Linked DNA regions of Phenylobacterium zucineum HLK1. The protein of the gene in region 2 binds, or shares a complex with, the protein of the main gene of each other region. Links are inferred from orthologs where the notes say so. Each region holds a gene or a part of one and is shown on either strand. Other genes may lie near its edges.

Evidence for each region.
Region 1: the proteins of mfd (region 2) and uvrA are in contact, whole or in part, in a crystal structure (PDB 4DFC), measured with the Escherichia coli proteins. The link is inferred for Phenylobacterium zucineum HLK1 from one-to-one orthologs.

Annotation. Positions count from the first base shown.
Region 1 is NC_011144.1:2,173,205-2,189,440, forward strand. The notes cover bases 5,690-9,153. They hold uvrA (excinuclease ABC subunit UvrA), read left to right. Parts: upstream 5,690-6,052; coding sequence 6,053-8,953; downstream 8,954-9,153. Other genes in these bases: PHZ_RS10700 (hypothetical protein), read right to left, coding at 5,690-5,771; PHZ_RS10710 (glutathione S-transferase family protein), read left to right, coding at 8,994-9,153. In the rest of the region: PHZ_RS10670 (ABC-F family ATP-binding cassette domain-containing protein), read right to left, coding at 1-316; PHZ_RS10675 (BCCT family transporter), read right to left, coding at 402-2,333; PHZ_RS10680 (2OG-Fe(II) oxygenase), read left to right, coding at 2,434-3,132; PHZ_RS10685 (DUF1203 domain-containing protein), read left to right, coding at 3,221-3,691; PHZ_RS10690 (hypothetical protein), read left to right, coding at 3,756-4,088; PHZ_RS10695 (L,D-transpeptidase scaffold domain-containing protein), read right to left, coding at 4,070-5,464; more of PHZ_RS10700, read right to left, coding at 5,502-5,689; more of PHZ_RS10710, read left to right, coding at 9,154-9,605; PHZ_RS10715 (hypothetical protein), read right to left, coding at 9,602-10,510; methylenetetrahydrofolate--tRNA-(uracil(54)-C(5))-methyltransferase (FADH(2)-oxidizing) TrmFO, read left to right, coding at 10,643-12,043; PHZ_RS10725 (squalene/phytoene synthase family protein), read right to left, coding at 12,068-12,739; PHZ_RS10730 (urate hydroxylase PuuD), read right to left, coding at 12,798-13,403; PHZ_RS10735 (Mth938-like domain-containing protein), read right to left, coding at 13,484-13,843; protein translocase subunit SecF, read right to left, coding at 13,854-14,816; protein translocase subunit SecD, read right to left, coding at 14,831-16,236. UniProt on the Escherichia coli protein: The UvrABC repair system catalyzes the recognition and processing of DNA lesions. UvrA is an ATPase and a DNA-binding protein. A damage recognition complex composed of 2 UvrA and 2 UvrB subunits scans DNA for abnormalities.
Region 2 is NC_011144.1:1,820,244-1,832,253, forward strand. What follows is about bases 2,634-6,682. They hold mfd (transcription-repair coupling factor), read right to left. Parts: upstream 6,284-6,682; coding sequence 2,834-6,283; downstream 2,634-2,833. Other genes in these bases: PHZ_RS08930 (diguanylate cyclase domain-containing protein), read left to right, coding at 2,634-2,837; PHZ_RS08940 (FAD assembly factor SdhE), read right to left, coding at 6,312-6,599; recG (ATP-dependent DNA helicase RecG), read left to right, coding at 6,659-6,682. Outside these bases: PHZ_RS08920 (CaiB/BaiF CoA transferase family protein), read right to left, coding at 1-561; PHZ_RS08925 (SDR family NAD(P)-dependent oxidoreductase), read right to left, coding at 624-1,388; more of PHZ_RS08930, read left to right, coding at 1,506-2,633; more of recG, read left to right, coding at 6,683-8,734; PHZ_RS08950 (NADP-dependent oxidoreductase), read right to left, coding at 8,731-9,729; PHZ_RS08955 (DUF3089 domain-containing protein), read right to left, coding at 9,753-10,841; rfaD (ADP-glyceromanno-heptose 6-epimerase), read right to left, coding at 10,845-11,846; rfaE2 (D-glycero-beta-D-manno-heptose 1-phosphate adenylyltransferase), read right to left, coding at 11,843-12,010. UniProt on the Escherichia coli protein: Couples transcription and DNA repair by recognizing RNA polymerase (RNAP) stalled at DNA lesions. Mediates ATP-dependent release of RNAP and its truncated transcript from the DNA, and recruitment of nucleotide excision repair machinery to the damaged site.

The DNA.
Region 1 (16,236 bases), 360 kb from region 2 along the record:
CCACGCTCCCGGCGCCCGCCTCGATGCGCCGCAGCCGGGCCAGGGCCACCGAGACGCCCAGGAGGTCCGCGGCGGTTTCGCCGGGCGCGGGGCCCACCGCCTGGCGCAGCACGCCCAGCCGTCCCTGCACGCCGACCGCGCCGGCGGCGGGCGCGAGCTCGCCCAGGATCAGCCGGACCAGCGTCGTCTTGCCCGCGCCGTTGCGTCCGACAAGGCCGGCCCGCTCGGGCCCGAAGACCAGGGTCAGGTTGTCGAAGAGGGTCCGCCCGTCAGGCGTGGCGGCGGAGAGGCTGTCGAGGGTGACGAGGGCAGGCATGGGCGACCGGGTGCGCGTGGAGATGGCGGGCGGAGCGGGTGTCCGTCGTCAGGCGCATGGTCGATATCCTCCCGGCTGGAGGTCCCTATCTAGGTCCAGGCCCGGCGCCGCGCCAGTCGGCGAGTTGCTCGAGCACGTCGTTGACGAGCTGGCGGCGGCTCAGACCCGTCACGTCCCGGCGCAACCCTCGCGGCTCCACACGGGCGATCAGACGCCATTCCCGGGTACGGCGTCCGTCCGGCGCCTCCAGATGCGAGTAGGCCGGCAGCGGCCGCGCCTCGGGCGTGAGGCGGTACACGAAGCGGCCCGCCGCCTCGCCGCCCGTCGGGCCCACGTCGAGCCGCGCCTCGTCCTCGGCGAAGGCGACGTGAAGGCCGGGCAGCCCTTCGGCCTCGAGGGCGGCGCCCACGTCGCGCAGCGCGGGCGCCCCCTCCTCCGCGATCTGCCGCTCGATTTCGGCCTTCCGCGGCGGCGAGAGGATCTGGGCGAGCCGCACCCGCAGCGCCGGCGCCTCGCGTCCGACCGCCACGCCCTTCACGTCGGCGTTCATCTGGCGCACCAGCCCCACGCAGAGCACGATCATGATCAGGGCGAAGGGCAAGGCGGCGACAAGGGTCGCGGCCTGCAGCGCGCCGAGGCCGCCCGCCAGCAGCAGCAGCGCCGCCGCCCCGCCCTCGAGGGAGCACCAGTAGACCCGCTGCCAACGAGGGGTCTCCTCGGCGCCGCCCGAGGCGATGGTGTCGATGACGAGCGAGCCGGAATCGGCCGAGGTGACGAAGAATACGGCCACCAGCAGCACGGCGAGCGTCGAGGTGATCGCCGCGCCCGGCAGGAACTCGAAGAAGCGGAAGAGCGCCGTCGACAGGTCCGACGTCACCGCCTGCGAGATGGCGCCGGCCGCCCCGCCCATGTCGAGGCTGATGGCGGTGTTCCCGAAGACGGTCATCCAGAGGAAGGTGAAGCCGGTCGGGACGAGCAGCACGCCCACGACGAACTCGCGGACGGTGCGGCCCCGGGAGATGCGGGCGATGAACATCCCCACGAACGGCGACCAGGCGATCCACCAGGCCCAGTAGAACAGCGTCCAGTTCGCCATCCAGCCGCGCGGCTCGTAGGCGTAGAGGTTGAACGTGCGCACGAAGAAGTGGTCGAGGTAGAGACCGAAGTTCTGGACCAGCGCCTTGAGCAGGAAGCCGGTCGGCCCCACGGCGAGGACGAAGGCCATCAGGCAGACGGCGAGCGCCAGGTTCAGCTCCGAGAGGCGGCGCACGCCGCGATCGAGCCCGGTCAGCACCGAGACCATCGCGGCGCCCATGACGACGACGATCAAGCCGACCTGCACGGCGGGGTTGGACGGAAGCCCGACGAGGTAGGCGAGACCGCTGTTGATCTGGGCGACGCCCAGGCCGAGCGAGGTAGCGATCCCGAACAGCGTCCCCCAGATGGCGAAGATGTCGACCGCATCGCCGATCGGCCCGTGGATCCGCCGCCCGAGCAGCGGATAGAGGCCCGAGCGCAGGGTCAGCGGCAGGCCCTTGCGGTGCGCGAAGAACGCCAGGCTGAGGCCCACCACCGCGTAGACGGCCCAGGCGTGGACGCCCCAGTGGACGAAGGTGATCACCATCGCCTCGCGCGCGGCGGCGAACGTGCCGGGCGCGGCCTCCGGCGGGGCGGCGTAGTGCTGCACGGGCTCGGCGACGGCGAAGTACATCAGGCCGATGCCCATGCCGGCGGCGAACAGCATCGCCAGCCACGAGGCGTAGGGGAAGTCTGGCTCCGAATCGTCAGGGCCGAGCTTCAGGCGGCCCGTCGAGCTGAACGCCAGCCCCAGGACAACGAACAGGAAGCCCGCGACGGCCGCCACGTAGAACCAGCCGAACGCCCCGATGACCCAGCCCTGGGCGGCCTGGAAGACCCGGTCCGACGCGCCGGGCGCGGCCACGGCGACCGCCAGCAGCAGCCCTACGATCAGGCTCGCGCCCCAGAAGACCCGCGGATTCATCACCGACTTGACCATTCGCGGAAAGCGCCGGGCCGCCGCGGGCGTTCCCGCGCAAATCGGACCTCGCGTTCCCTCGGGCCTTGAGCGGCCGACGCCGCGGAGGGATGGAGGCGGCATGGACGCCCTCGACACCCTCGACTGGCCGGCGATCGAGGCCGGCCTGGACGCGCACGGATGCGCCCTCCTCCCGCGGCTGCTGGACTCCGCCACCTGCGCCGAGATCGCCGGCTGGTACGACCGGCCCGAGCTGTTCCGCAGCACGGTCGTCATGGCCCGCCACGGCTTCGGGCGGGGCGAGTACCGCTACTTCCGCTACGACCTGCCGCCCGCCGTGGCGGAGCTGCGCACGCGGCTCTATCCGCCGCTCGTCGCCATCGCGAACCGCTGGAACGGGGCCATGGGCCTGCCGGCCCGCTATCCGGAGGATCACGCCGCCTTCCTCGCCCGCTGCCACGGGGCCGGCCAGACGCGGCCGACGCCGCTGCTGCTGCGCTATGGGCCCGGCGACTACAACTGCCTGCACCAGGACCTCTACGGCGAGCACGTCTTCCCGCTGCAGGTCGCCGTGCTGCTGTCCGAGCCGGGCCGCGACTTCGAGGGCGGCGAGTTCGTCCTGACCGAGCAGCGCCCGCGGATGCAGTCGCGGGTGGAGGTCACGCCGCTGCGCCAGGGCGACGCCGTCGTCTTCCCGGTGCGCGAGCGGCCGGTCCGGGGCGTGCGCGGCGTCTATCGCGTGAACCTGCGCCATGGCGTCAGCCGCCTGCGCGCGGGCCGGCGCCACACCCTGGGGATCATCTTCCACGACGCGGCCTGATCGCGGCTTTCGGACATGTGTTGAAGAAGCTGCATTGGCCCGGGCGGGAGCGGCGCCGATGTTCCGGGCGAGCAAAGGAGACCTTCCCATGTCCTTCGTCGTCACCGGCCTGCCCGCCCAGGACTTCCAGCCCCTCTTCGGCCTTCCGGACGAGGCCCTCGCCGCCCGCGGCGTCCAGCGCATGAGCGTGACAGCGCCGCTGGGCTTCCCGTGCCGCATCAGCCTCGAGGACCGCCCGGTCGGCGACACGGTCCTGCTCATGAACTTCGAGCACCAGCCGGCGGACACGCCGTTCCGCTCGCGCCACGCGATCTTCGTCGGAGAACAGGCGAACAAGGCCGCCAGGTATGTGGACGAACTGCCGCCCGTGCTCGCCGCACGCCCCTTCACCTCGCTGCGGGCGTTCGACGCGGCCGGCATGATGACGGACGGCGCGCTCGTCGCGGTCGGCGACCTGCCCGACGAGATCCGCCGGATGCTGGACGCGCCGGGAACGGCCTACCTCCACGCCCATTATCCCGGCCGCGGCTGCTTCGCCGCCCGGATCGCAAGGGCGTGAGGATCGCAACCATCTTTCGCGAAGCGGGTTTCCCCCTCCGAATTAACGGAGGAGAATTAAGCACTTGCCCGTTTCGCCAAAGGTCTTGGGGGCTCTCGTCATCCTGGCCGCGCCCGCGCCGGCGCTGGCCCAAACCGCCCTCGCGGCCGTCGGCAGCGGCATGAGCGGGCAGGTCGCCGCGGCGCCGGCCGCCGACTCGCCGCGCGTCACCCTCGCCGCCCGCAAGGCGGCGATGGAAGAACGGCGGACGACGCCGGCCCCCCGCGCGCTCGACCTGACCGTCCGCGGCGACGACCGCCTGAGCGGCGACGTCGAGCTGCGCGAGAAGGACGCCTGGACCGACGACGAGGGCTTCCAGGTCAAGCCGACGAAGGTCGCCTACGTCCGCAGGTTCTGATCGCCCGCGCGGGCGGCGATGACCTGGCTGTCGCGTCCGTAGAGGTCGGGGTGGCGAAGCACCTCGCCACCCTCGCCCCGCTCGGCGGTCAGATAGAGGATGTAGACCGGCACGCCCCGAGGCAGGTCGACCCGCTGGTTGAGGCCCTCCGGAGGCCGCTCCCCCTCTTCCCACTCCAGCAGCCGGCGCGTCAGCCGATCGGCGTCGGCGAGGCGAATGCAGCCGGCGCTCAGTGTCCGCCGCGAGCGCCGGAACGACGCCTTGTCGGGGGTGTCGTGCAGGTAGATCCCCAAATGGTTCGGCAGCATCAGCTTGACGTTCCCCAGGATGTTGCCCGGCCCCGGCGACTGCCGCAGGCGAAGGGACCGTTCGCCTCGGGCGACCGCGCGCCAGTCGATCTCGGCCGGGTCGAGCACCCGGGCCTGCGGCGACCAGTCCGAGAGCGCCTCGAAGCCCGCAGCGGCCAGAAACCCCGGCCCTTCCCGGAGGACCCGCGGCGCGAACTCCTCGCGCACCATGCCTTCCGGCAGGTTCCAGTAGGGGCGGAAGCGAGCGTAACGGATCACGCCGGCCATAGGGGGCGTGGCCGCGCTCGGACGGCCGACGATCACCGGCATCCGGTCCACCTCCTCGCCGTCCTCGTAGACGCGCAGCTCCGCGCTTGCGGCGTTCACGAGGATGAAGCGCGGCCCGAGGGCGCGCGGCAGGCCGCGGGCGCGGTCCATGTTGGCCAGGATCAGCCGCTCGGTCGCCACCCCGCCTGAGCGGGCCCGGTGCTCGGCCAGGGCGGCCCGGAGCTCCTCGTACACTGGATTCATGCGCGCGGCGGCGCGGACGTGGGCCGCCAGCGACGGGGCGCGGGCGGCCGCGTCGAGAACCGCCAGCGCCCCGACCGCCGGCGGCGTCAGCTCCGAGTCCATGAACGCCAGGCGCGCCGGCTCGGGCGGGGTGCGCAGGTCGACGACATAGGCGGCGAAGGCTTCGGACACCGCCACCTCGGCCCGCGCCAGCTCGGCCGGCGCGCCGCCGCGCGCCGCCTGCAGCCGCACAGTCAGGGCCTCGGGCCGGTAGCGGCCCGGGTCGAGGCCGTCTCGGGCGGCCGCGCGCACCAGGGCCAGCACCTCGTAGGCTTCCGGCCTGGGGCCGCCCTCCGCCCCGCCGGTCACCCAGAGCGGCCGATGGTCCCGCGCCGCGTAGAAGGCGCGCAGAGGGTCATCCGCCGGCCGCCGCTCCAGGAGGTTCTGAAGCGCGCCCAGCGACCGGGCCTCGCCCGGCCGCGTCGCCGCCTGGGTGCCGTGGAAGGCGCCGCTGGGAATCCAGGGCGCGGCGACGACCGCCGCCAGGACCAGGCCCTTGGCGGCTTCGCCGAGCCGCAACCGGCGGATCAGCCCCGGCGGCGCCTTGCTCGCAGGATCAGCCGCGCTCGCCCGCACGGTCCATCGCCGTGCCGGCCGCGTCGTCGCCGAACTCGCCGGCGTTGGTCGCGCCGCTCTGCGCCGCGGTGTCGGCGCCGTAGGCGTCGGCCCCGGCGGCCCGATCGGTGGACATGGCGCCGGTCGCGGCGGATCCGGTCTGGCCCTGCATGCTGGGGTCGGCGGCCCCGCTGCTGGTCGTCTGAGCGATGGCCACCGCGCCGAACATGAGCGCGCTGGCCGCGCCCGCCACAAGGATGGTCTTGTTCATGGATCGAACTCCCTCAGTCCCTGAGCTGGGACCCCCAACGAACCGGCGGGGAATGACGGCTGTTCCCGCAGCGTGCGAAAAGAACGGCGGGCCGCGCCGCCCGACGTACGACTCTGCTGCCAGCGTTGTGTCAGCAGAGCTGCGGCGGTCCGACGCGGGACCCCTTTGTTCGCCTTGCGTTCCCGTGTTATCGCTGACTCGCGTTTCCTACATTCAGCGGTCTCGCCGACAGGGCCTCTGAACCAGGACCTCCACGGCGCAATGCGTGTTTCCGGGACAAGATGGCCGACCATCAGAACTTCATCCGCGTGCGGGGCGCGCGCGAGCACAACCTCAAGGACGTCAGCGTCGACATCCCGCGCGGCGAGCTGGTCGTCCTGACCGGCCTGTCGGGCTCGGGCAAGAGCTCGCTCGCCTTCGACACCATCTACGCCGAGGGCCAGCGCCGCTATGTCGAAAGCCTGTCGGCCTATGCGCGCCAGTTCCTGGAGCTGATGAGCAAGCCGGACGTGGACCTCATCGAGGGCCTCTCGCCGGCCATCTCCATCGAGCAGAAGACCACCAGCCGCAATCCGCGCTCCACCGTCGGCACGGTGACCGAGATCCACGACTACATGCGCCTGCTGTGGGCGCGGGTCGGGGTTCCCTACTCGCCGGCCACCGGCCTGCCGATCGAGAGCCAGACCGTCAGCCAGATGGTCGACAAGCTCGCCGCCATCGAGGAGGGCGCGCGGCTCTACCTGCTGGCGCCCGTGGTGCGCGGCCGCAAGGGCGAGTACCGCAAGGAGATCGCCGAGTGGCAGAAGGCGGGCTTCCAGCGCCTGAAGATCGACGGCGAGTTCTACCCGATCGAGGACGCCCCGGCGCTCGACAAGAAGTTCAAGCACGACATCGACGTCGTCGTGGACCGGCTCGTCGCCAAGCCCGGCCTGGAGAGCCGCTACGCCGACAGCCTGGAGACGGCGCTGCGCCTGGCCGACGGGATCGCGGTCGCCGAATGGGCCGACGTGGCGCCCGGCGAGACCGAGCCCCGCCGGCTGATCTTCTCGGAGAAGTTCGCCTGCCCCGTCTCGGGCTTCACCATCAGCGAGATCGAGCCGCGGCTGTTCTCGTTCAACAACCCCTACGGCGCCTGCCCGGTGTGCGACGGCCTGGGCGCGAAGCTCGCCTTCGACGCCGACATGGTGGTGCCGGACAAGGACAAGAGCCTCCACAAGGGCGCCATCGCCCCCTGGGCCAAGGGCCCCTCGCCGCTCTACACCCAGACCCTGCAGGCGCTCTCGCGCCACTACGGCTTCTCGATGGACGAGCCGTTCTGGAAGCTGCCCGAGGCCGCCCGCAAGGTGATCCTGTTCGGCTCGGGCGACGAGAAGATCCGCTTCATCTACGACGACAACGCCCGCAAGTACGAGGTCAACAAGACCTTCGAGGGCGTGCTGCCGAACCTCGAGCGCCGCTGGCGCGAGACGGATTCCTCCTGGGTGCGCGAGGAACTGGGCCGCTACCAGTCCGAGACGCCGTGCGAGGCCTGCACCGGCTACCGCCTGAAGCCCGAGGCGCTGGCGGTGAAGATCGCCGGCAAGCACATCGGCGAGGTCTCGACGCTCTCGATCCGCCACGCCGGCGAGTGGTTCCAGGCGCTGGACGGCCAGCTCACCGAAAAGCAGATGGAGATCGCCCGGCGGATCCTGAAGGAGATCAACGACCGCTTGCGGTTCCTGGTGAACGTCGGCCTCGACTACCTGAACCTGTCGCGCGGCTCGGGCACCCTGTCGGGCGGCGAGAGCCAGCGCATCCGCCTGGCCAGCCAGATCGGCTCGGGCCTGACCGGCGTGCTCTACGTGCTGGACGAGCCGTCCATCGGCCTGCACCAGCGCGACAACACCCGCCTGCTCACCTCGCTGAAAGGCCTGCGCGACCTCGGCAATTCGGTGCTGGTGGTCGAGCACGACGAGGAGGCGATCCTGACCGCCGACCACGTCATCGACATGGGGCCGGCCGCGGGCGTCCACGGCGGCGAGATCATCGCCCAGGGCAAGCCCGACGACATCATGGCCAACCCCAGGAGCGTCACCGGCCAGTACCTGTCGGGCGCGCGCGAGATCTCGGTGCCGGACCAGCGGCGGCCGTTCTCAAAGAAGAAGATGCTTCGGGTGATCGGCGCCAGCGGCAACAACCTAAAGGCCATCACCGGCGAGATCCCGATCGGGACCTTCACCTGCATCACCGGGGTCTCGGGCGGCGGCAAGTCCACCTTCACCATCGAGACGCTCTACAAGGCCGCCGCCCGCCGGCTGCACAACGCCTCGGACGCCCCCGCGCCCCACGAGCGGATCGAGGGCCTGGAGCACTTCGACAAGGTCATCGACATCGACCAGTCGCCGATTGGGCGCACGCCCCGCTCGAACCCCGCGACCTACACCGGGGCGTTCCAGCCGATCCGGGACTGGTTCGCCGGGCTGCCCGAGGCCAAGGCGCGCGGCTACGGTCCGGGCCGCTTCTCGTTCAACGTGAAGGGCGGGCGCTGCGAAGCCTGCCAGGGCGACGGCCTGATCAAGATCGAGATGCACTTCCTGCCGGACGTCTACGTCACCTGCGACGTCTGCCACGGCCGCCGGTACAACCGCGAAACGCTGGAGGTGATGTTCAAGGGCAAGAACATCGCCGACGTCCTCGACATGACCGTCGAGGAGGCCGCCGACTTCTTCAAGGCCGTGCCGCCGATCCGCGAGAAGATGGAGACGCTGAAGCGCGTCGGCCTGGGCTATGTGAAGGTCGGCCAGCAGGCGACCACCCTGTCCGGCGGCGAGGCGCAGCGCGTGAAGCTGTCGAAGGAGCTGTCGCGCCGGGCGACCGGCAAGACGCTCTACATCCTCGACGAGCCGACCACCGGCCTGCACTTCGAGGACGTGAAGAAGCTGCTGGAGGTGCTCCATGAGCTGGCCGACCAGGGCAACACGGTGGTCGTCATCGAGCACAACCTCGACGTGGTGAAGACCGCCGACTGGATCGTGGACTTCGGCCCCGAAGGCGGCGACGGCGGCGGCGAGATCGTCGCGGCCGGCAGCCCCGAGGACGTGGCCGCCAACCCGCGCAGCTGGACGGGCCGCTACCTGGCCGAACTGCTGGAACGGCACCGCGAACGCTCGGGCGCCCGCAAGAAGGCGCTGGTCGGCGCGTAGACTCCCGCTACGCTCCCGCGACCAATCAGGAGGGAACGCCTTGAAGCTCTATGGCGCGCCGACGCCGGCACCGAACCCCAGGCGGGTGCGGATCTTCCTCGCCGAGAAGGGCGTCGAGCTGCCGGAGACTCCGGTCAGCCTGCTGAAGGGCGAGCACAAGTCGCCCGAGCACCGGTCGCGCAACAGCCTGGGCCAGGTCCCGACCCTGGAGCTGGACGACGGGACCTGCATCTCGGAAACGGTCGCCATCTGCCGCTACTTCGAGGAGGTGCGGCCCGAGCCGCCGCTGTTCGGGCGCACGCCGGTCGAGAAGGCGCTGGTCGAGATGTGGGTGCGCCGCGTGGAGTTCACGGTGATGGCGCCGGTCGGCGCGTTCTGGCGGCACGCCCATCCCCTGACGGCCCAGCTGCTCACCCAGTTCAAGGAGTTCGGCGAGTCGAACCGCGACAGCTATGCCGCCGCGCAGCGGTGGCTGGACCGCGAGCTGGCGGACCGGGCCCACCTGGCGGGCGACGACTTCACCGTCGCCGACATCTGCCTGCTGACGACGGTGGATTTCGCGGACTGGATCGGGCTGCCCGTCCTGGACGAGGTCCCCAACCTGCGAGCCTGGCGCGAGCGGGTCGCGGCCCGCCCCAGCGCCGCCGCCTAGGACGCCGCGGGAGCGGGGGCGCCCGCGGTGAGAGCCCGGTAGGCGTAGGCGCCCGGCGCGGCGATCACCGCGTACCAGAGGGCGTTGAACAGGCTGGACAGCACCATGTACGCCACTCGCAGCGGGTGGAAGTAGGCCGACAGCGTCGGCTCGGTCGGCTGCACGATCTCGGCGACCTCGGCGAGACTGCCGCCCGAGGCGACCACGACGATGCCGGCCACCGGCAGGAAGACCATCAGCGCCAGCAAGGCCACCACCACGATGCACGACAGCGCCAGGATGTAGGCGCCGGTCAGGCGCCAGAACTGGCCGCGGGTGATCGGCCAGGAGTCGAGGATGGCGAGCTTGCGCCGCTCGAAGGTGATCACCGGGGCCAGCGACATGCGCACGCCGACCCAGACGATCACGCCAAGGGCGAAGACCCAGGCGATGGTGCCGGTGAACACCATGGCCCCCTGCCCGAGCGGCGAGGACAGCGTGGCCGCGAGGACCGCGAAGAGCACCGCGGCGGCCATCAGGAAGATGAACAGCACCACGTAGATCAGCGCGAGCGCCATCAGGCGGATCTCGTCGCCGCCGATGCGGAACAGGCGGATCGAGCCCGTCTCGCCCCGCAGCAGGACCCGGTAGATGGCCGCCGCCATCATGCACTGCACGAGCAGGCCGAACAGCAGCAGCGGCGAGAGGATGGTCAGCGCCTCGAAGAGCGGGCCGGACTCCAGCGTCTCCTGACCGGACAACGCCGCGAGGGCCGCGTGGGCCTCGGGCGGCATGTTCACCTCGATGAACACGCCCAGCACGCTGACCAGGAAGACGAACACGCTGGCCGCCAGCAGCTTGCGCGGCCGCTCCTTGGTGATGCGGAATCCTTCCAACGCGGCGTCGGTCGCCGAAAACCCAGCCATCTACATCCCTTGGCCCGACTGCTTGAGCGCGCGATTCGGGCCGCCCCTTCAGCCGCCCACGTTGCCGCGCCGAGGATCAAGCGCGCAAGGCCCCGCTCGCGATCCCGGCCGTTCGTTGCTAGTGAACCGGCCATGTCGATGAACCCTATCCATGTCGTGGGCGGCGGCCTGGCCGGCTCGGAAGCCGCCTGGCAGATCGCCGAGGCCGGCGTGCCGGTCGTGCTGCACGAGATGCGCCCGGTGCGCCGCACCGACGCGCACCACACCGACCGCCTCGCCGAGCTGGTCTGCTCGAACTCGTTCCGGGCCGACGACTGGACCGGCAACGCGGTCGGCCTGCTGCACGCCGAGATGCGCCGGCTGGGCTCGATCATCATGTCGGCGGGGGACGCCCACCAGGTGCCGGCCGGCGGCGCGCTGGCCGTGGACCGCGAGGGCTTCTCCCAGGCCGTGACCGAGCGGCTGGAGGCCCATCCGCTGGTGACCATCGCCCGCGAGGAGATCGCCGGCCTGCCGCCGCAGGACTGGGACAGCGTGATCCTGGCCACCGGCCCCCTCACCTCGCCCGCCCTGGCCGACGCGGTGCTGAAGCTGACCGGCGAGGACCAGCTGTCGTTCTTCGACGCCATCGCCCCGATCGTGCACTTCGAGTCCATCGACATGGACGTCGCCTGGCGCCAGTCGCGCTACGACAAGGCCGGGCCCGGCGGCGATGCGGCGGCCTACATCAACTGCCCGATGACCGAGGCGCAGTACGAGGCGTTCATCGACGCCCTGCTGGCCGCCCCGAAGGCCGAGTTCAAGGAGTGGGAGCACGTGCCCTACTTCGACGGCTGCCTGCCGATCGAGGTGATGGCCGAGCGCGGGCGCGAGACCCTGCGCCACGGGCCGATGAAGCCGGTCGGCCTGACCAACGCCCACAGGCCCGACGAGAAGCCCCACGCCGTCGTCCAGCTGCGCCAGGACAACGCCCTGGGGACCCTGTGGAACATGGTGGGCTTCCAGACCAAGCTGAAGCACGGCGCCCAGACCGAGGTGTTCCGGATGATCCCGGGCCTCGAAAAGGCGGTGTTCGCCAGGCTCGGCGGCCTGCACCGCAACACCTTCATCAACAGCCCCCGGCTGCTGGACGGCGTCCTGCGCCTGAAGGCCCAGCCGCGCCTGCGCTTCGCGGGCCAGGTGACGGGCGTGGAGGGCTATGTGGAGAGCGCCGCGGTAGGCCTGCTGGCCGGGCGCTTCGCCGCCGCCGAACGCCTGGGCCGCCCCGCCGTCGCACCGCCGCCGACCACGGCCCTGGGCGGACTGATCGGGCACATCACCGGCGGGCATCTGGAGGGCGGGAGCGGTTCGTTCCAGCCGATGAACATCAACTACGGCCTGATCCCGCCCATCGCTCCGCCCAAGCGCGACGCGGAGGGCCGGCGCCTGGGTGCCAAGGAGAAGACCCGAATCAAGAAGCGGCTGGTGGGCGAGCGGGCCCTGGCCGACCTCGAGGCCTGGCTGAGCGGGGCGCAGGCGGTCGCGGCCGAGTAGCGCCCGCTCCCGATCCGGGGGAAGTCAGATCCGGCCGCGGGCGACCGCCAGGATCAGGCGCAGCCGGTCCCCGACCGGCGAGCGGCGGCGGCCGATCAGGGCGGCGTGAGCGGCGGCCGCGAAGGCCTGGGCGTCCAGCCCGCGCACCGCCTGACGGGCGCCTTCCAGCGTCTTCGCCGCAAGGCCGGCGAACACCGGCGCGGCCGCGGCCCGGCGGGACATGGCCCAGGCGGTCCCCGCCGCGCGGGCGGGTCCGGCGTCGCTCCCGGGCGCCAGGATCATCGCCGCGAGCTCGGCGGCCCGTCCGGCGGTGTCCCGGGCCCAGGCCAGGGCTTCAGGCGGGTCCATCGGCGAGGCGTCCAGCTCGCGGTAGCGGGCGTCGATCATCGCCTCCAGCAGGTCCCGCGGCAGGCCGCGCCGGCGCACGGCGACGGCCAGCGCCTGGGCCGTCGGATGGCGGCGGACGGGACGGCCCTCGAACACCTCGTCCAGCACCTCGCGCCACCAGGTGAGGCGCATCTCGCCCAGCAGCGCGTTGGAGGCCACCTTGGGCGCGCGGGCCAGCTCGTGGTCGAAGGCGTAGATCGCGACCACGTCCGCCCGCCGCTCGCGCTCGCCGATGAAGCGGCTGGAAAGCCAGCGGTCCGGGTCGTTGCGCCGGATCAGCGCGTCGAGGTCTTCGAGGTCGTCGCTCATCGCCAACAAAAAAAGGCCCGCCGGTTGGCGGGCCTTCTCGCAGAGATCGCCTCCGGCGTCAGCCGAAGATCGTCTGGTTCATGGTCATGGTCACCAGCATCGGCACCGACAGCAGGGTGTTGATGCGGGAGAACAGCATGGCCTTGCGGCCCGCCGCGGCCTTGGCGTCGGCGTCGCCGTCCACGATGCCCAGCGCGATCTTCTGGGCCGGCCAGATGAACGCCCAGACGTTGATGAACATGATCGTGGCCAGCCACATCCCCAGGCCGATGAACGTGTGCTGCGGGACCTGGAAGCCGTCCATGGCGCCCAGGGTGAACGCCTCGATCAGGAAGCCGCGGTTCCAGGCGAGCAGCACGCCCATCACCCAGGTGGCGAGCGCGGCCCAGCGGAACCAGAACAGCGCCTCGGGCGCGATGTACTTCGAGACGCCCGGCTTAAGCTCGGCCGGGATCTCGGGCATTTTCCGGATCTGGACGAAGTTGAAGTAGTAGAGCAGCCCGATCCACAGGATGCCGGCCAGGGTGTGCAGCCAGCGGAACACGCCCTGCCAGAAGATCTGGTCCCAGGCTGCATTGTGCATGCCGTATCCGGCCACAATGATCAGCGCCAGAATGAAGCTGACGATCAGCGTGTTCCGAAGATTGGCGAGTAGTCCAGCCATGTTGCCCTCTCAGTTCCTTCCCCTGGACTGAGTCGTATAGGGCGTTTCGCCGCAGCCTGAAAGGCGACGCTTCGAGCCGCTCAGACGGCGATCAGGGCCGCGGCGAGGCGCCGGCCCTCGGCGGTGAGGACGTTGTAGAGCCGGGCCGCGGCCGGCGTGTCCATGAACTCCAGGCCGATGCCGGCCTTCTGCAGCGCCTCGCGGACCGCCCGCGGCGGCTGGGCGTTGCGCACCCCGACGCCGAGCAGCACGAATTCCACCTCGGCGCGGCCGGCCTCGAACACCGGCGCGAGCGATTCGACGGTGAGGTCCGCGAGGCCGGCCACGGGCCAGCTGCGCGCCTCGTCGCCCACGATCAGCAGCGAGCCGTCCCGCCGCTCGCCGCCGACGCGGAAGCCGCCGTCGCCGTAGGCGTCCAGCGTGGGGGCGTTGCGGGCCACCGGCCGGCCCCTAGGGACGCACGCCGGCAGGCTTCAGCGGCTCGGCCTCTTCCTCGCCGCGCTTGACGCCCCACAGCAGGATCACCGGGGCGGCGACATAGACCGACGAGTAGGTGCCGATGATGATGCCGAAGATCAGCACGATCGACATGTCGAACAGGGTCGGTCCGCCGAAGAGCGCCAGACCCGTCAGCGCCATGATCGCGGTCACGCCGGTGATGATGGTCCGCGACAGGGTCTCGTTGATCGACAGGTCGATGACCTCGCGCAGAGGCATGCGCTTGTACTTGCGCAGGTTCTCCCGGAGGCGGTCGAACACCACCACGGTGTCGTTCATCGAGTAGCCGATGACCGTCAGGATCGCCGCCACCGTGTTCAGGCTGAACTCGAGCTGGAAGAAGGCGATCAGGCCGAACGTCAGGATGACGTCGTGGAACAGGCCCACGACGGCGCCGATGCCGAACTGCAGCTCGAACCTGAACCAGATGTAGATCAGCATCAGCAGGATCGCGAGGCCGAGCGCGGTCAGGCCGCTCTGGAAGAGCTCGCCCGAGACCTTGGCGCCCACCACGTCCGGCGCGTCGAAGGTCACCTGGCCCAGCGCCTGGGTCAGGGCGCCGCGGACCTGCTCGGCCACCTGGTCGGCGCTCGCGCCGGCCGGGGGCTGGTAGCGGACCATGGCGGCGGTGCCGTCGCCGAAGCCCTGCACCTGGGGGTCGCCCAGTTCGAGGCGGTTGATCGCCGCGCGGGCCGCAGCGAGGTCGACCTGCTGGGGCGCGGTCGACAGCTCGATGACCGTGCCGCCGGTGAAGTCGATGCCGCAGTTCAGGCCGCCGCAGGGCGGCTCGAACGGCATCAGGGCGCGCGCCAGCGAGGCGATCACCGCGAGGGCCGAGAGAATCCCGGCGATCTTGGCGAACCGGACGAACCGGAAGTTCGTCTTGATCGGGATGATCTTGATCAGGGGCCACATGGGTCAGGCCCTCCTTACGCGATCGGCAGGGTCTTGGGCCGCGTGGTGCGATACCACAAGGCCAGCAGAACCTGGGTGATGAGGACGGCGGTGAACACCGAGGTGACCACGCCGATGGACAGCGTCCAGGCGAAGCCCTTCACCGGGCCGGCGCCGAACTGGAACATCAGCAGCGCCGCCAGCAGCGTCGTCAGGTTGGCGTCGACGATGGTGGTCATGGCCCGGGAGAAGCCGGCGTCCATGGCCGCGATGGCGGTGCGCCCGGCGCGGACCTCGTCGCGCATGCGCTCGTAGATCAGCACGTTGGCGTCCACGGCCATGGCGAGCGTCAGGATCAGGCCGGCGATGCCCGGCAGGGTCAGCGTCGCCTGGGTCAGGCTCATGGCGGCGATGATCAGCAGGCCGTTGACCAGCAGGGCGATGATCGAGATGCCGCCGAACAGGAAGCCGTAGGCCAGCAGCATGAAGCCGACGACCGAGACGAACGCGACGACGGTGGAGATCTGGCCCGCCTTGATGGCGTCGGCGCCGAGTTCGGCGCTGACCGTGCGCTGCTCCTCGACGTTCAGCGGCGCCGGCAGGGCGCCGGCGCGCAGCAGGACGGCCAGGTCGTTGGCCGATTCGGTCGTGAAGTTGCCCTCGATGTAGCCCGAGCCGCCGGTGATGGCCGAGTTGATCCGCGGCGCCGAGATCACCTTCTTGTCGAGGACGATCGCGAAGCGCTTGCCGATGTTCTGGGTGGTGGCGTCGCCGAAGCGGCGCGCGCCCTGCCCGTCGAAGCGGAACTCGACGATCGGCTGTCCGGTCTGGGGGTGGAAAGCGGCGCTGGCCGAGGTCAGCATCTCGCCCGTCACCACCGCGCGGCGCTTGACGACATAGAACGGCACGGCGCCGTCGTCGCTGGGCAGGACCTCGGAGCCGGGCGGCACGCGGCCGGCCGCGGCCTCGTTCAGGTCGGCGGCCTCGTCGACCATCTGGAAGGTCAGCTTGGCGGTCTGGCCGATGACGTTCTTCAGCCGCTCGGGATCGCTCTCGCCGGGCGCCTGCACGACGATCCGGTTGGTCCCCTGGCGGACGATGGTCGGCTCGCGCGTGCCGAGCTCGTCCACCCGGCGGCGGATGATCTCGATCGACTGCTCGACGGCGCGCGCGGATTCGGCCTGCATCGCCTCGGGCACGAAGGTCACGCGGATGCGCTGGTCGGCCTCGGTCGAGACGGTCAGGTCCCGGCCGCCGACAGTCCCGGCGAGCGGCGCGCCGAGCGTGTTGCGCAGGAGCGTCTGGGCCTCGCGCACCTGGGCCGGGTCGGTGATGCGCACCGCCACCGCGCCGTTGACCACCCCAAGGCCGGTGAAGGGAATCTGCGCCTCTCGCAGCTGGGTTCGGACGTCCTCGACCGTGTTGGTCAGGCGCTCGGCGC
Region 2 (12,010 bases):
GGCGCAGTCGACGACCTGGCCCTTGCCGGTCTCGCGGGCCTGGATGACCCCGGCCAGCAGGCCGAAGGCCAGGTACAGGGCCCCGCCCCCGAAGTCGCCGACCAGGTTCAGCGGCGGGACGGGCTTGTCCTTCGTGCCGATGGCGTGCAGCGCGCCGGTGATGGCGATGTAGTTCATGTCGTGGCCGGCGGCGTGGGCGTAGGGGCCGGTCTGGCCCCAGCCGGTCATGCGGCCGTAGACCAGCTTCGGATTGCGCTTCAGCGCCACGTCGGGGCCGAGGCCCAGGCGCTCCATGACCCCGGGACGGAAGCCCTCGAACACCGCGTCGGCCGTCTCCATGAGCTTCAGGCAGGCCTCGACGGCGGCGGGCGACTTCAGGTCCAGCGCCACCGATCGGCGGCCGCGGGCGGTGATGTCCGACGGCGCGCCCCCTCGCCCGCCCTTGCGGTCGATGCGGATGACGTCGGCGCCCAGGTCCGACAGCAGCATGCCGCAGAAGGGGCCCGGCCCGATGCCGGCGAACTCGACGATCTTCAGGCCGGTGAGCGGTCCCTGACGCATGCGCTTCCTCCTCGTTCTCGGCGATGGTCTTACGAATCCTGACGCGCCGTCAGCCAAGCGCCTCAGCCGCCGCCGGGCAGCGACTGTCCGTCGTCGACGGTGATGAGGCTGCCAGTGATCGCCCCCGCGGCCGGGCCGGCCAGCATCAGGAAGGCGGCGTCGAGGTCCGACGCCTGCATCAGGCGGCGGCGCGGGAAGCCCCGCAGCTGCTTCTGGCCGCCCTCGGTCGGCCACCAGGCGGCGTTGATGTCGGTCTCGATATAGCCGGGGCACAGGGCGTTGACGGCGACGCCGCGCCGCGCCCATTCCCGGGCCAGGCTCTTGGTCAGCATGCCGACGGCGGCCTTGGAGGCGCAGTAGGCGGACAGCCCCGGCAGGACCGTGTGGCTGGCGATCGAGGCGATGTTGACGATCCGGCCTTCGGCGCCGCGGGCGATCATCCGCCGCGCGGCCTCGACCGCGGCGAAGTACGTCCCGCGCACGTTCACGGCGAAGGTGTTGTCGAAGGCCTCCACCGACAGCTCCAGGGCCAGCCCCTCGCCGCCGACGCCGGCGTTGTTCACAAGCACGTCGATGGGGCCGAGCTCGCGTTCGATGCGCTCAAAGGCGGGGCCGATGGCGTCGGCGTCGGCGACGTCCAGCGGCAGGGCCAGCGCGCGGGCGCCGCCGGAGGACAGCTCGGCGGCCAGGGCCTCGATCTTCTCGATGCGGCGCGCGGTGACCGCCACCGCCGCGCCCTCGCGGGCCAGCAGGCGGGCGAAATGCTCCCCCAGGCCCCCGCTCGCCCCCGTGATCACCGCGACCTTGCCGGCCAGCTGTGCGCCCATGCGTCGCCCCTCTCCCGTTTCAGCTTTTCCGCAACCTTTGCGCGCGCCTAGTCGGTCCCGCTTTGGGCGCGCCCGATTCCGTGCTTAGGACAACGGCGGGCGTATTGGGATGGGGAAATGGCGGCAGGCGTACAGGCCCGGGTGTTGATCGCAGCCCGCGACGATTCCGTGGCCGGACCCCTGGCCGAGGGACTGGACCGCCTGGGCTGGCGGACCGTGACCGCGCGCCGGGCGGCGAGCGCCGAGGCGGCCCTCTCGGACCTGCAGATCGAGGCCGCCATCGTGGACCTGCAGAGCTTCGGCGACGAGGCGCCCGAGCTGGCCGCGCGGCTTAAGGCCGCCTGCGCGCCGCGGCGGATGCCGGTGGTGGCGATCGGGACTCCCGACCCGTTCCTGAAGGACCGCGGCTTCGACCTGACCATGGCCGCCCCGCTGCACCCGGCTCAGGCCGCCATGCGGCTGGAAACCCTTGTCCGTACAGCGGTTTCCGAGGAAGAGTTCGAGTTGCGGCTGGCGACCTTCGCCGAGCGCGGCCACGCGCTGGACATGCCGGCCGAGGACCTCACCCCGTACCGCGTGCTGGCCATCGGGGAGCCCGCGCCGCAGTTCCTGGCCCTGTCCAACGCCCTGGCCCGCAACGGCGCCGAGGTGGTGGGCGCGTTCACCGCCTTCACCGCCTTCGACTACCTGCACGAGCGGCCGTTCGACGCGGTCGTTCTGTGGGCCGGGGACAACCCGCAGGAGGCGATGTCGATCGCCGGCGGGATGCGGCGCAACACCCGCCTCTACCACACGCCCGCCCTGCTCTACCTGCGCGCCGACGCCTCGGTGACGACGTCGGAGGCCTATCACCGCGGAATCTCGGACGTGGCCTCGCCCGAGACGCCCGAGAGCGAGACGGCGCGCCGGGTCGTGGAGCTGGCGCGGACCTACCGCCGGCAGAAGTCGGTGCGCGAGGCGCTTGAGCAGGCCCGCCACTCGGGCCTGATGGACGCCGCCACCGGCCTCTTCACCCGGGACCTGTTCGCCGCCCACCTCGGCCGGCTGGCCCGCGCCGCCCAGGCGCGCAACCGGCCGCTGAGCGTGTGCGTCCTGAAGGTGGCCGAGAAGCCCGAGCTGCGCGCCCCGCGCGCCGGCGGCTGGGTGGCCCGGGCCGTGCCGCAGATCGGCTCGATGATCGGCCGCCTCGTGCGGGTGGAGGACACCGCCGCGCGCCTGGGTCCGGAGGTCTTCGCCCTCGCCCTCCCCGCCACGCCGCTGCACGCGGCGCGGGCCACCGGCGAGCGGATCGCCGCGGTGATCGGCTGCACGGCGTTCGACGCCGGCGACGGCGCCCAGCCGTTCGTGGTCGACTTCGACATGGGCGCGGCGGAAGTCCCCTCGCCCGAGGCCGTGGGTCGCGCGCTCGAGGAGGCCGCCGCCGCGGCGGCCGGCCGCAAGGCGAGCTAGGCCGCCAGCTTCGCCAGCTCGGCCAGGACCTTCTCGGCCGCGTTGAGGCGCTGGACCGGCGTCTCCCACTCGCCCTTGACCACCACCTTGTGGTCGGGACGGACCTTCCAGGCGACCTGGTTCTTGGCCACGAACTGGACGAGGCCCATCGGGTTCGGGAAGTCGTCGTTGCGGAAGGTGACGACGGCGCCCTTGGGGCCCACGTCGATCTTCGCCACGTTCGCCTGGCGGCAGAGGCCCTTGATGGCCACCACCTTCAGCAGCTGGTCGGCCTCGGGCGGCAGCGGCCCGAAGCGGTCGATCAGCTCGGCGGCCAGGGCCTCGCGGTCGTCCACCCGCTCGGCGTCCGAGATGCGCCGGTAGATGGCGAGGCGCACGTTCAGGTCGGGGATGTAGTCCTCGGGCAGCAGCACGGCCGCGCCAGTGTTGATCTGCGGCGACCAGCCCCGGTCAGGGACGCCCTCGGCGCCGGCCCGCTCCTTCAGCTCGTTGACGGCGTCCTCGAGCATCTGCTGGTAGAGCTCGACCCCGATCTCGCGGATGTGGCCGGACTGCTCCTCGCCCAGCAGGTTGCCGCCGCCGCGGATGTCGAGGTCGTGGCTGGCGAGCTGGAAGCCGGCGCCCAGGTTGTCCAGCGACTGCAGCACCTTCAGGCGCTTCTCGGCCGACAGGGTGATCTGCTTCTCGGCCGGGGTGGTCAGATAGGCGTAGGCGCGGCTCTTGGAGCGGCCGACCCGGCCCCGCAGCTGGTAGAGCTGAGCCAGGCCGAACATGTCGGCCCGGTGGATGATGAGGGTGTTGGCGGTCGGGATGTCGAGGCCGCTCTCCACGATCGTGGTCGACAGCAGCACGTCGTACTGGCCGTCGTAGAAGGCGCTCATCACCTCCTCGAGCTGGGTCGGAGCCATCTGGCCGTGGCCGACCACGAACTTCACCTCGGGGACCTGCTCGCGCAGGAAACGCTCCAGCTCGGGCAGGTCGTTGATCCGCGGGGCGACGAAATAGGCCTGGCCGCCGCGGTACTTCTCGCGCAGCAGCGCCTCGCGGATGACCACCGGATCCCAGGGCGTGATGTAGGTCCGCACCGCCAGCCGGTCGACCGGCGGGGTGGCGATGATCGACATCTCGCGGATGCCCGACAGCGACATCTGCAGGGTGCGCGGGATGGGCGTCGCCGTCAGGGTCAGCAGGTGCACGTCGGCGCGGAGCTCCTTGAGCTTCTCCTTGTGCTTGACCCCGAAGTGCTGCTCCTCGTCGACGATGACGAGGCCCAGGTTCTTGAACGAGACCTGCTTCGACAGGATGGCGTGGGTGCCGACGACGATCTCGACCTCGCCCTTGGCCAGGCCCTCGCGGGTCTCGGCAGCCTCCTTGGCCGTCACCAGCCGTGAGAGGCGGCGCACCTTCACCGGCCAGCCCTCGAACCGCTCGGTGAAGGTCTTGTAGTGCTGGCGCGCCAGGAGGGTCGTCGGCGCGACCACGGCCACCTGCTGGCCGCTCATGGCGACCACGAAGGCGGCGCGCAGCGCGACCTCGGTCTTGCCGAAGCCGACGTCGCCGCAGACCAGCCGGTCCATCGGCTTGCCGCCCGCCAGGTCTTCCAGCACGTCGCCGATGGCCATGAGCTGGTCCTCGGTCTCCTCGTAGGGGAACCGGGCGCAGAACTCGTCGAACACGCCCTGCGGCGGCTCGACGGCGTCGGTGGCCTTGGTGGCGCGCTCGGCGGCGATGCGGATGAGGCCGTCGGCCATCTCGCGCAGCCGCTCCTTGGCGCGGGCCTTGCGGGCCTGCCAGGCGGCGCCGCCGAGGCGGTCCAGCTGCACGTTCTCGGCGTCGGCGCCGTAGCGGGTCAGAAGGTCGATGTTCTCGACGGGCAGGTAGAGCTTCGCCTCGCCGCCGTACTGCAGCTCGAGCGTGTCGTGCGGCGCGCCCTGGACGTCCAGGGTTTTCAGCCCGTCGTAGCGGCCGATGCCGTGGTCGATGTGGACCACGAGGTCGCCCGGCGTCAGGGCCGAGGCTTCGGCCAGGAAGTTGGCCGCGCGGCGGCGCTTGCGCGGCCGGGCCAGGCGATCGCCCAGGATGTCGGTCTCGGAGATGACCGCCAGGCTGTCGGTCTCGAAGCCGTGGTCGAGGGGCAGGACGACCCGCTGCGGGGTCTTCGGATCGGCCGCCTTGGCCGCGTCCCAGTACGGGGCGAACGGCAGGGTCTTGAGCCCGTGGTCGGCCAGCATGTGGCCGAGGCGGTCGGAGGAGCCCTCGGACCACGAGGCGAACAGCACCCGCTTGCCGTCCGACGACAACTTCTTGGCGTGGTCGGCGGTGGCCTCGAAGAGGTTGACGCTGTCCAGCTTGCGCTCGGGACCGAAGTCGCGGCCCTGGCGCGCGCCCATGTCGAGCACCGCCTCGCCCTCGGCCTCCTGGAAGGCGGAGAACCGGCGGGTGGCCCGCTTCGCCAGCCGCTCGGACCACTCGTCCTTGTCGAGGTAGAGGCGCTCGGGCTCCAGCGGGTGGTACTGGACCTTGCGCTCGGTCGCCGCCCGGCTCTCGTAGGCGTCGGCGATCATCTCCAGCCGCTCGTCGCGGGCGTCGCGCGAGAGATGGTCGAGGCCGACCAGCGCGTCCTTCGGCAGGTAGTCGAACAGGGTCGCCATCTCGCCGTAGAACAGCGGCAGGTAGTGCTCCATGCCGGCCCGCCGGCCGCCCTCGGAGATGGCGGCGTAGAGCGGATCGTCGCCGGGCGCCCCGAAGGCCTCCAGATAGCCGGTGCGGAACCGGCTGATGGCGTCGGCGTCCAGCAGGGCCTCGCTGACCGGCAGGAGGGAGACCTCCTTGAGCTGCTTCGTCGAGCGCTGGGTCTCGGGATCGAAGGCGCGGATGCTCTCGAGGGTGTCGCCGAACAGGTCGAGGCGCACCGGCTCCTCGGCCGTGGGCGGGAAGACGTCGATCACCCCGCCGCGGATGGCGAACTCGCCGCGGTCCGAGACGGTGGAGGCCCGGGCGTAGCCATTCACCGCGAAGTAGCGCTCGAGGTCGGCGATCTCGACCGAGTTGCCGACCTTCGCCGAATAGCTGGCCCGCTTCACCGCCTTCACCGGCGGCACGCGCTGGAGCAGCGAGGGGACCGAGGTGACCAGCAGCGCCGGCTTCTTCTCGTCCAGGCCCTCGGCCAGGCGCGACAGCGTGGCCATCCGCTGGGCCGCGACGCCCGGCGACGGGCCGATCCGGTCGTACGGCAGGCAGTCCCAGGCGGGGAGCGTCAGGACCTCGACGTTCTGGGCGAAGAAGCGGAAGGCGTCGGCGAAGGCCGAAAGCCTCGCCCCGTCGCGGGCGACGAACACCGACAGGCCTTTGCGCGCCTTGACCACGTCGGCCATGACGAGGGCGTCGAAGCCCTCGGGCGCGCCCACCAGGTCCAGCCGGCCGGGATCGTCGGCGACGCGCCGCAGCTGGGCCGCGCTTACGGGTCGGGAGCCGTCAGCCGCCACCGGTCATGCCTTTCGCGTAAACCTCGTCGCGGAACGTCTTGAGACGCCTCATCAGCTCGCCGTCGAAAGCGGCCGGGACGGGCTCGCGGTCGACGATCCAGGCGTAGAGGTCCTGGTCGGGCTGCTCCAGCAGCCGTTCGAACCAGTCCAGCTCCTCGGGGGAGAACGTGGAGACGTGTTTGTCCGCGAACGGCCCCAGAATGAGGTCCGCTTCCCGGAAACCGCGGCGCCAGGCGCGCAGCTTCAGCTTCTTCTGCCGTGGATCATCTTCGGTCATCAGGAGGTCGCGGATATAGAGCCCCCCTCGCTCCGGCGCCAGTCAGGTATGTTGCAATCATGCGGCCGGAGATTCTGTTCCCGCTGTTTGCGCCGATAACCTCCTTGAAGGGGGTGGGCCCGCGCGTGGCCCCGCTGCTGGAGAAGGTGGCGGGCCCGATCGTGCGCGACGTGTTGTGGCTGAAGCCGCACTCGCTGATCCGCCGCACGCCCGCGGTGCTGTCGGCCGCCCGCGACGGCGAGACCATGACCTTCGAGGTGGCGATCCACGGCTATCAGGCGCCGCGGACCAAGGCCCAGCCGTGGCGGGTGCAGGTGACCGACCCCACCGGCTTCATGACCCTGGTGTTCTTCGGCCGCTACGGCGACCAGCTCGCCCAGCGCCATCCGGTGGGCGCGAGAAGGATCGTCTCGGGCAAGGTCGAGGAGAGCAGCTTCGGCCGGCAGATGGTCCATCCCGACTACATCCTGCCGCCCGAGAAGGCCGGCGAGATTCCCGAGCTCGAGGCGGTATATCCGGCGACCGAAGGCCTGCCCGCGCGCCGGGTGCGCGGCTTCGTGCTCGAGGCGCTGGAGCGCGCGCCCGAGCTGCCGGAATGGCAGGACCCGGCGTTCCTGCGCCAGGAGCAGTTCCCCGCCTGGCGCGCGGCGATGGAGCGCCTGCACAATCCGCAGAGCGAGGCCGACCTGTCGCTGCTGAGCCCGCACCGGCGACGGCTGGCCTTCGACGAGCTGCTGGCGCACCAGCTGGCCATGGCGCAGCGCAAGGCGGCGCGCCGGCGCGAGCCCGCCGCCAGGGTCGCCGCGAGCGAGACGGCCGAGAAGATCCGCGCGGACCTGCCCTTTCGGTTCACCGGAGCCCAGGAGCGCGCCCTGGCCGAGATCCGCGCCGATCTTTCCGCCGGCGAGCGGATGAGCCGGCTGGTCCAGGGGGACGTCGGCTCGGGCAAGACGGTGGTGGCGATGTGCGCCATGGCGGACGTGGCGGCCAGCGGCGGCCAGTCGGCCCTGATGGCCCCGACCGAAATCCTGGCCCGGCAGCACTACGAGACCATCTCGGGGCCCCTGGCCGCGCATGGCGTGGGAACCGTCCTGCTGACCGGCCGCGACAAGGGGGCGGCGCGCCGGGAGAAGCTGGCGGCCCTGGCCTCGGGCGAGGCCAGGGTGGCGGTGGGCACCCACGCGCTCTTTCAGGACGAGGTGGCGTTCCAGAAGCTGCAGCTGGTGGTCATCGACGAGCAGCACCGGTTCGGCGTCGCCGAGCGCCAGCGGCTGCAGGCCAAGGGCGAGGCCACCCACCTGATCGCCATGTCGGCCACGCCGATCCCGCGCACGCTGGAGCTGACCGTCTACGGCGACCTCGACGTCAGCCGGATCGACGAAAAGCCCCCTGGCCGCACGCCGGTGGCCACCCGCGCCGCGCCGATGACCCGGGCGCACGAGGTGGAGGCCCGCCTGCGCGAGGCGGTGCAGGGCGGCGCCCAGGCGTTCTGGATCTGCCCGCTGGTCTCGGAGTCGGAGGCCACCGACCTGGCCGCCGCCGAGCGCCGGGCCGCCGAGCTGACCGAGCGCATCGGCCCCAGCGTGGGCCTGGTCCACGGCCGCCTGCCGCCCGCCGCCAAGGACGCGGTGATGGCGGAGTTCGCCGAGGGGCGGCTCTCCGTCCTCGTCGCCACCACGGTGGTCGAGGTGGGCGTCAACGTGCCCAACGCCACCATCATGGTCATCGAGCAGGCCGAGCGCTTCGGCCTGGCCCAGCTCCACCAGCTCCGGGGCCGGGTCGGGCGCGGACGGCGCGAGAGCGCCTGCGTGCTGCTGTACGACCCGCCGCTGTCGGAGACCGCGCAGCAGCGGCTGGACATCCTGCGTCGCACCGACGACGGCTTCGTCATCGCCGAGAAGGACCTGGAGCTGCGCGGCGGCGGCGACGCCCTGGGCCTGCGCCAGTCCGGCTTCCCGGACTACGCCTTCGCCGACCCCATCGCCCACCGCGACCTGATCGCCGCCGCCGGCGACGACGCGCGGCTCATCGTGATGCGCGACCCCGAGCTCGCCGGCGAGCGCGGCAAGGCCCTGCAGGTGCTGCAGGAGCTGTTCGACTGGAAGGCGAACCTCGGGCTGAGGGACGCCGGCTAGACCCGCACCATCCGCTTGCCGCGGTTCTCGCCGTGGAGCAGGCCGACGAGCGCCTGGGGCAGGTTCTCGAAGCCGTCGATGACGTCCTCCTGCACCTTGAGCTTTCCGGCGCCGACCCAGGCCTGCAGGTCGGCGAGCGCCGCCTCGCGCCGGTCGTCGAAGTCCGAGACGATGAAGCCGCGCAGGGTCAGGCGCTTGGTGACGATCAGCCCCGGCACGCCGCGGGGGCCGTGGCGCGGCGCCTCGCCGTCGTACTGCGAGACGGCGCCGCAGCAGGCGATCCGGCCGAAGGTCTTCATGCCGAACAGGCAGGCCTCGAAGACCTCGCCGCCGACGTTGTCGAAGTAGACGTCGATCCCCTCGCCCACGGCCTCGCGGAGCTGGCGCTTGAAGTCGGCGGCCTTGTAGTCGACGGCGGCGTCGAACCCGAGCTCGTCGGTCAGCCAGCGGCCCTTCTCGGCCCCCCCGGCGATCCCGATCACCCGGCAGCCCTGGATCCGGGCGATCTGGCCGACGATCGAGCCCACCGAGCCCGCGGCGGCGGACACCACGACCGTCTCGCCCGCCTGGGGGCGGCCGCATTCCAGCAGGCCGAAGTAGGCGGTCAGGCCCGCGACGCCGTAGACGCTGAGCAGGTGGGTCATCGGCTCCAGTTTCGGCAGCTTCGACAGGCGCCGGGCCGGGAGGGCGGCGTAGTCCTGCCAGCCGGTGTCGGCGAACACGAGGTCGCCCGGCGCCAGCTCGGGGGCGTTGGACTCCACCACCTCGGCCAGGGCGCCGCCGGCCATGACGTCGCCCGCGGCCAGGGCCGAGCGGTAGGTCGCGCCCTGCATCCAGGCCCGGTTCGCCGCATCCAGCGAGACGTAGCGCGTGCGGACGACGACCTCTCCCGGCCCGGCCGTCGGGCGTTCGCCCTCCACCAGCCGGAAATGGGCGGGGGTCAGGTGGCCCTGGGGCAGCTCGGCGAGGACGAACTGGCGGTTGGTCTCGGACATGGCGGCGTCTCCTGTGTCGGGGGCTAGCGCGCCTGGAAGGCGGCGAGCCGGGCCTGGGCGTCGGCTTCGAGGTCGGCGTAGAAGAGGTTGAAGCCGGGGGCCTTGCGCCGGTCGGCCCACGAGCCGGTCTTGCGCAGGGCCGAGGATTTCGGCCGGCTCACGTGCAGCACGCCCTGCCGGCATTGCGCGGCCACCTGGCGCGCCAGGAAGGCCGGCCGGGCGCCCCACTCCAGGCCGGTGGCGTTGGCCGCTCCAAGGTGCAGCCGCGCCGGGGCCGGCGCGTCCGTGGTCGACCCCAGCACCGGGTTGAAGCAGAGCGCCGGCCGCGGCGTCAGGTTCTCGAGCTCCCCGCGGCCGTTCCAGACGAGCGCCCGGTCGAGCTTGCGCTTGGCGGCGTCGAACTCGCCCTCGTCCACCCTGGCCCAGGCGGCGAGGCAGCCGGCCTGGCGCCGCTCGGTGCAGGGCGGCAGCGGCGGGCTGTCGGCGGGGACCACGGTGTCCACCAGATAGGCGGCGACCAGCCTGGCGCGCAGCGCGGGATCGCGGGCCACCTCCTGCTCCAGCAGGCGAAGCCCCAGCGTGCCGCCCTGCTCCACCCCGACGACGAGGAACGGCCGGCCCCGGTTGTCGCGCTGGAGGTAGGTGCGGAACGCCTCCTGCACGTCGGCGTAGGCGAAGCGGCGCGCCTCACGGGCGTCCTCGCGCAGCGTCAGCAGGGAGTAGAGGCTGGCCTGGCGGTACTTCGGCGCAAAGATCCGGCCCACCCCGACGAAGGGCCCGACATAGTTCGGCGCCATGGTCTCGCGGAACTCCTCGAGCGCCTCGGGATCGTCGATCGGCGCGTTCCAGTGGCGCCCGCCCTCGTAGGTCGTCGGAGCGATGAAGAAGACGTCCGCCGGGCGATCGGTCTCGTCGCGGGGCAGCAGGGCCCAGGCCGCGGGCGCGGCGTAGTCGGGCGCCGGCGGCGGCTCGTAGGTCTGGAACGGCACCTTGGGGTCGAGCGTGGTCCGCACCAGGTCGCCCCAGTAGAAGCCCACCGCCGCGCCCACCAGCAGGATCAGGCCCAGGAGGGCCGCGGTCAGCCAGCGGCGCGAGCGCGGACCTGCGGACATCGCCTAGCGGTAGGGATCGGGCTGGCTGAGGTAATTGCCGACATAGTCGCCGATCCCCTCCTCCAGCGGCGTCATGGCGGCCGGGTAGCCGGCCTCGAACAGCCGGTCCATCTGCGCCTGGGTGAAGTACTGGTACTTGTCGCGGATGGCGGGCGGCATGGGCGTGTATTCGATCTGGGCGTTCTTGCCCGCCGCCTCGAAGACGTTGCGCGCCATCTCCTCGAAGGTCCGCGCCTGGCCCGAGCCCAGGTTGAAGACCCCGCTCACCTGCGGGCTGTCCAGCAGCCAGCGGGTCACGTCGGCGGCGTCGCGGACGTAGACGAAGTCGCGCTTCTGGCCCCCGTCCGGCACGTCGGGCCGGTAGCTCTTGAAGAGCTGCACCGCGTGGCCCTCGCGCACCTGCGGCCAGATCTGCGCCGCCACGGACTTCATCGAGTGCTTGTGCTCCTCGTTGGGCCCGTAGACGTTGAAGAACTTCAGCCCCACCCACTGCGGCGGGGCGTAGTCGCGGCCCGCCTGGCGCACGGCGAAGAGGTCGAACAGCGCCTTCGACCAGCCGTAGGTGTTGAGCGGTCGCAGCCGGGCCAGCGCCTCGTAGTCGTTGTCGTCCGAGAAGCCGTGCTCGCCCGCCCCGTAGGTGGCCGCCGACGAGGCGTAGACGAACCGGCGCTGCCGGTCGGCGCACCAGCGGAACAGGTCGCGGCTGAGGGTGAAGTTCGAGTGGACGATCTTGTCCGCGTCGGGCTCGGTCGTGGAGGAGACCGCGGCCATGTGGACGACCATCTCCACGTCGCGCCAGCGCTTCTCCAGCCAGTCGAACATGTCCTCGGGCGCGACGAAGTCGCCGATCGGGTGCTTGGCGATGTTGCGCCACTTGCCGAGCTCGGCCTCACGCAGCCGGTCGCAGACGACGACGTCCAGGCTGCGGTCCTCGGCCAGCTTGGCGGCGATGTTCGAGCCGATGAAGCCCGCGCCGCCGGTCACGAAGACGATCTTGCGGGTCATGCCTTCTCTTTCTTCATCCGGGCGATGGCCGCGGTGGTGGAATAGCCGTCCACCAAGCTGGCGAGCTTCACCTCGCCGCCCCAGGACCGGACCTGCTCGGCGCCCACCACCTGGTCCTCGGAATAGTCGGCGCCCTTGACCAGCACGTCGGGCCGGGCGGCCTC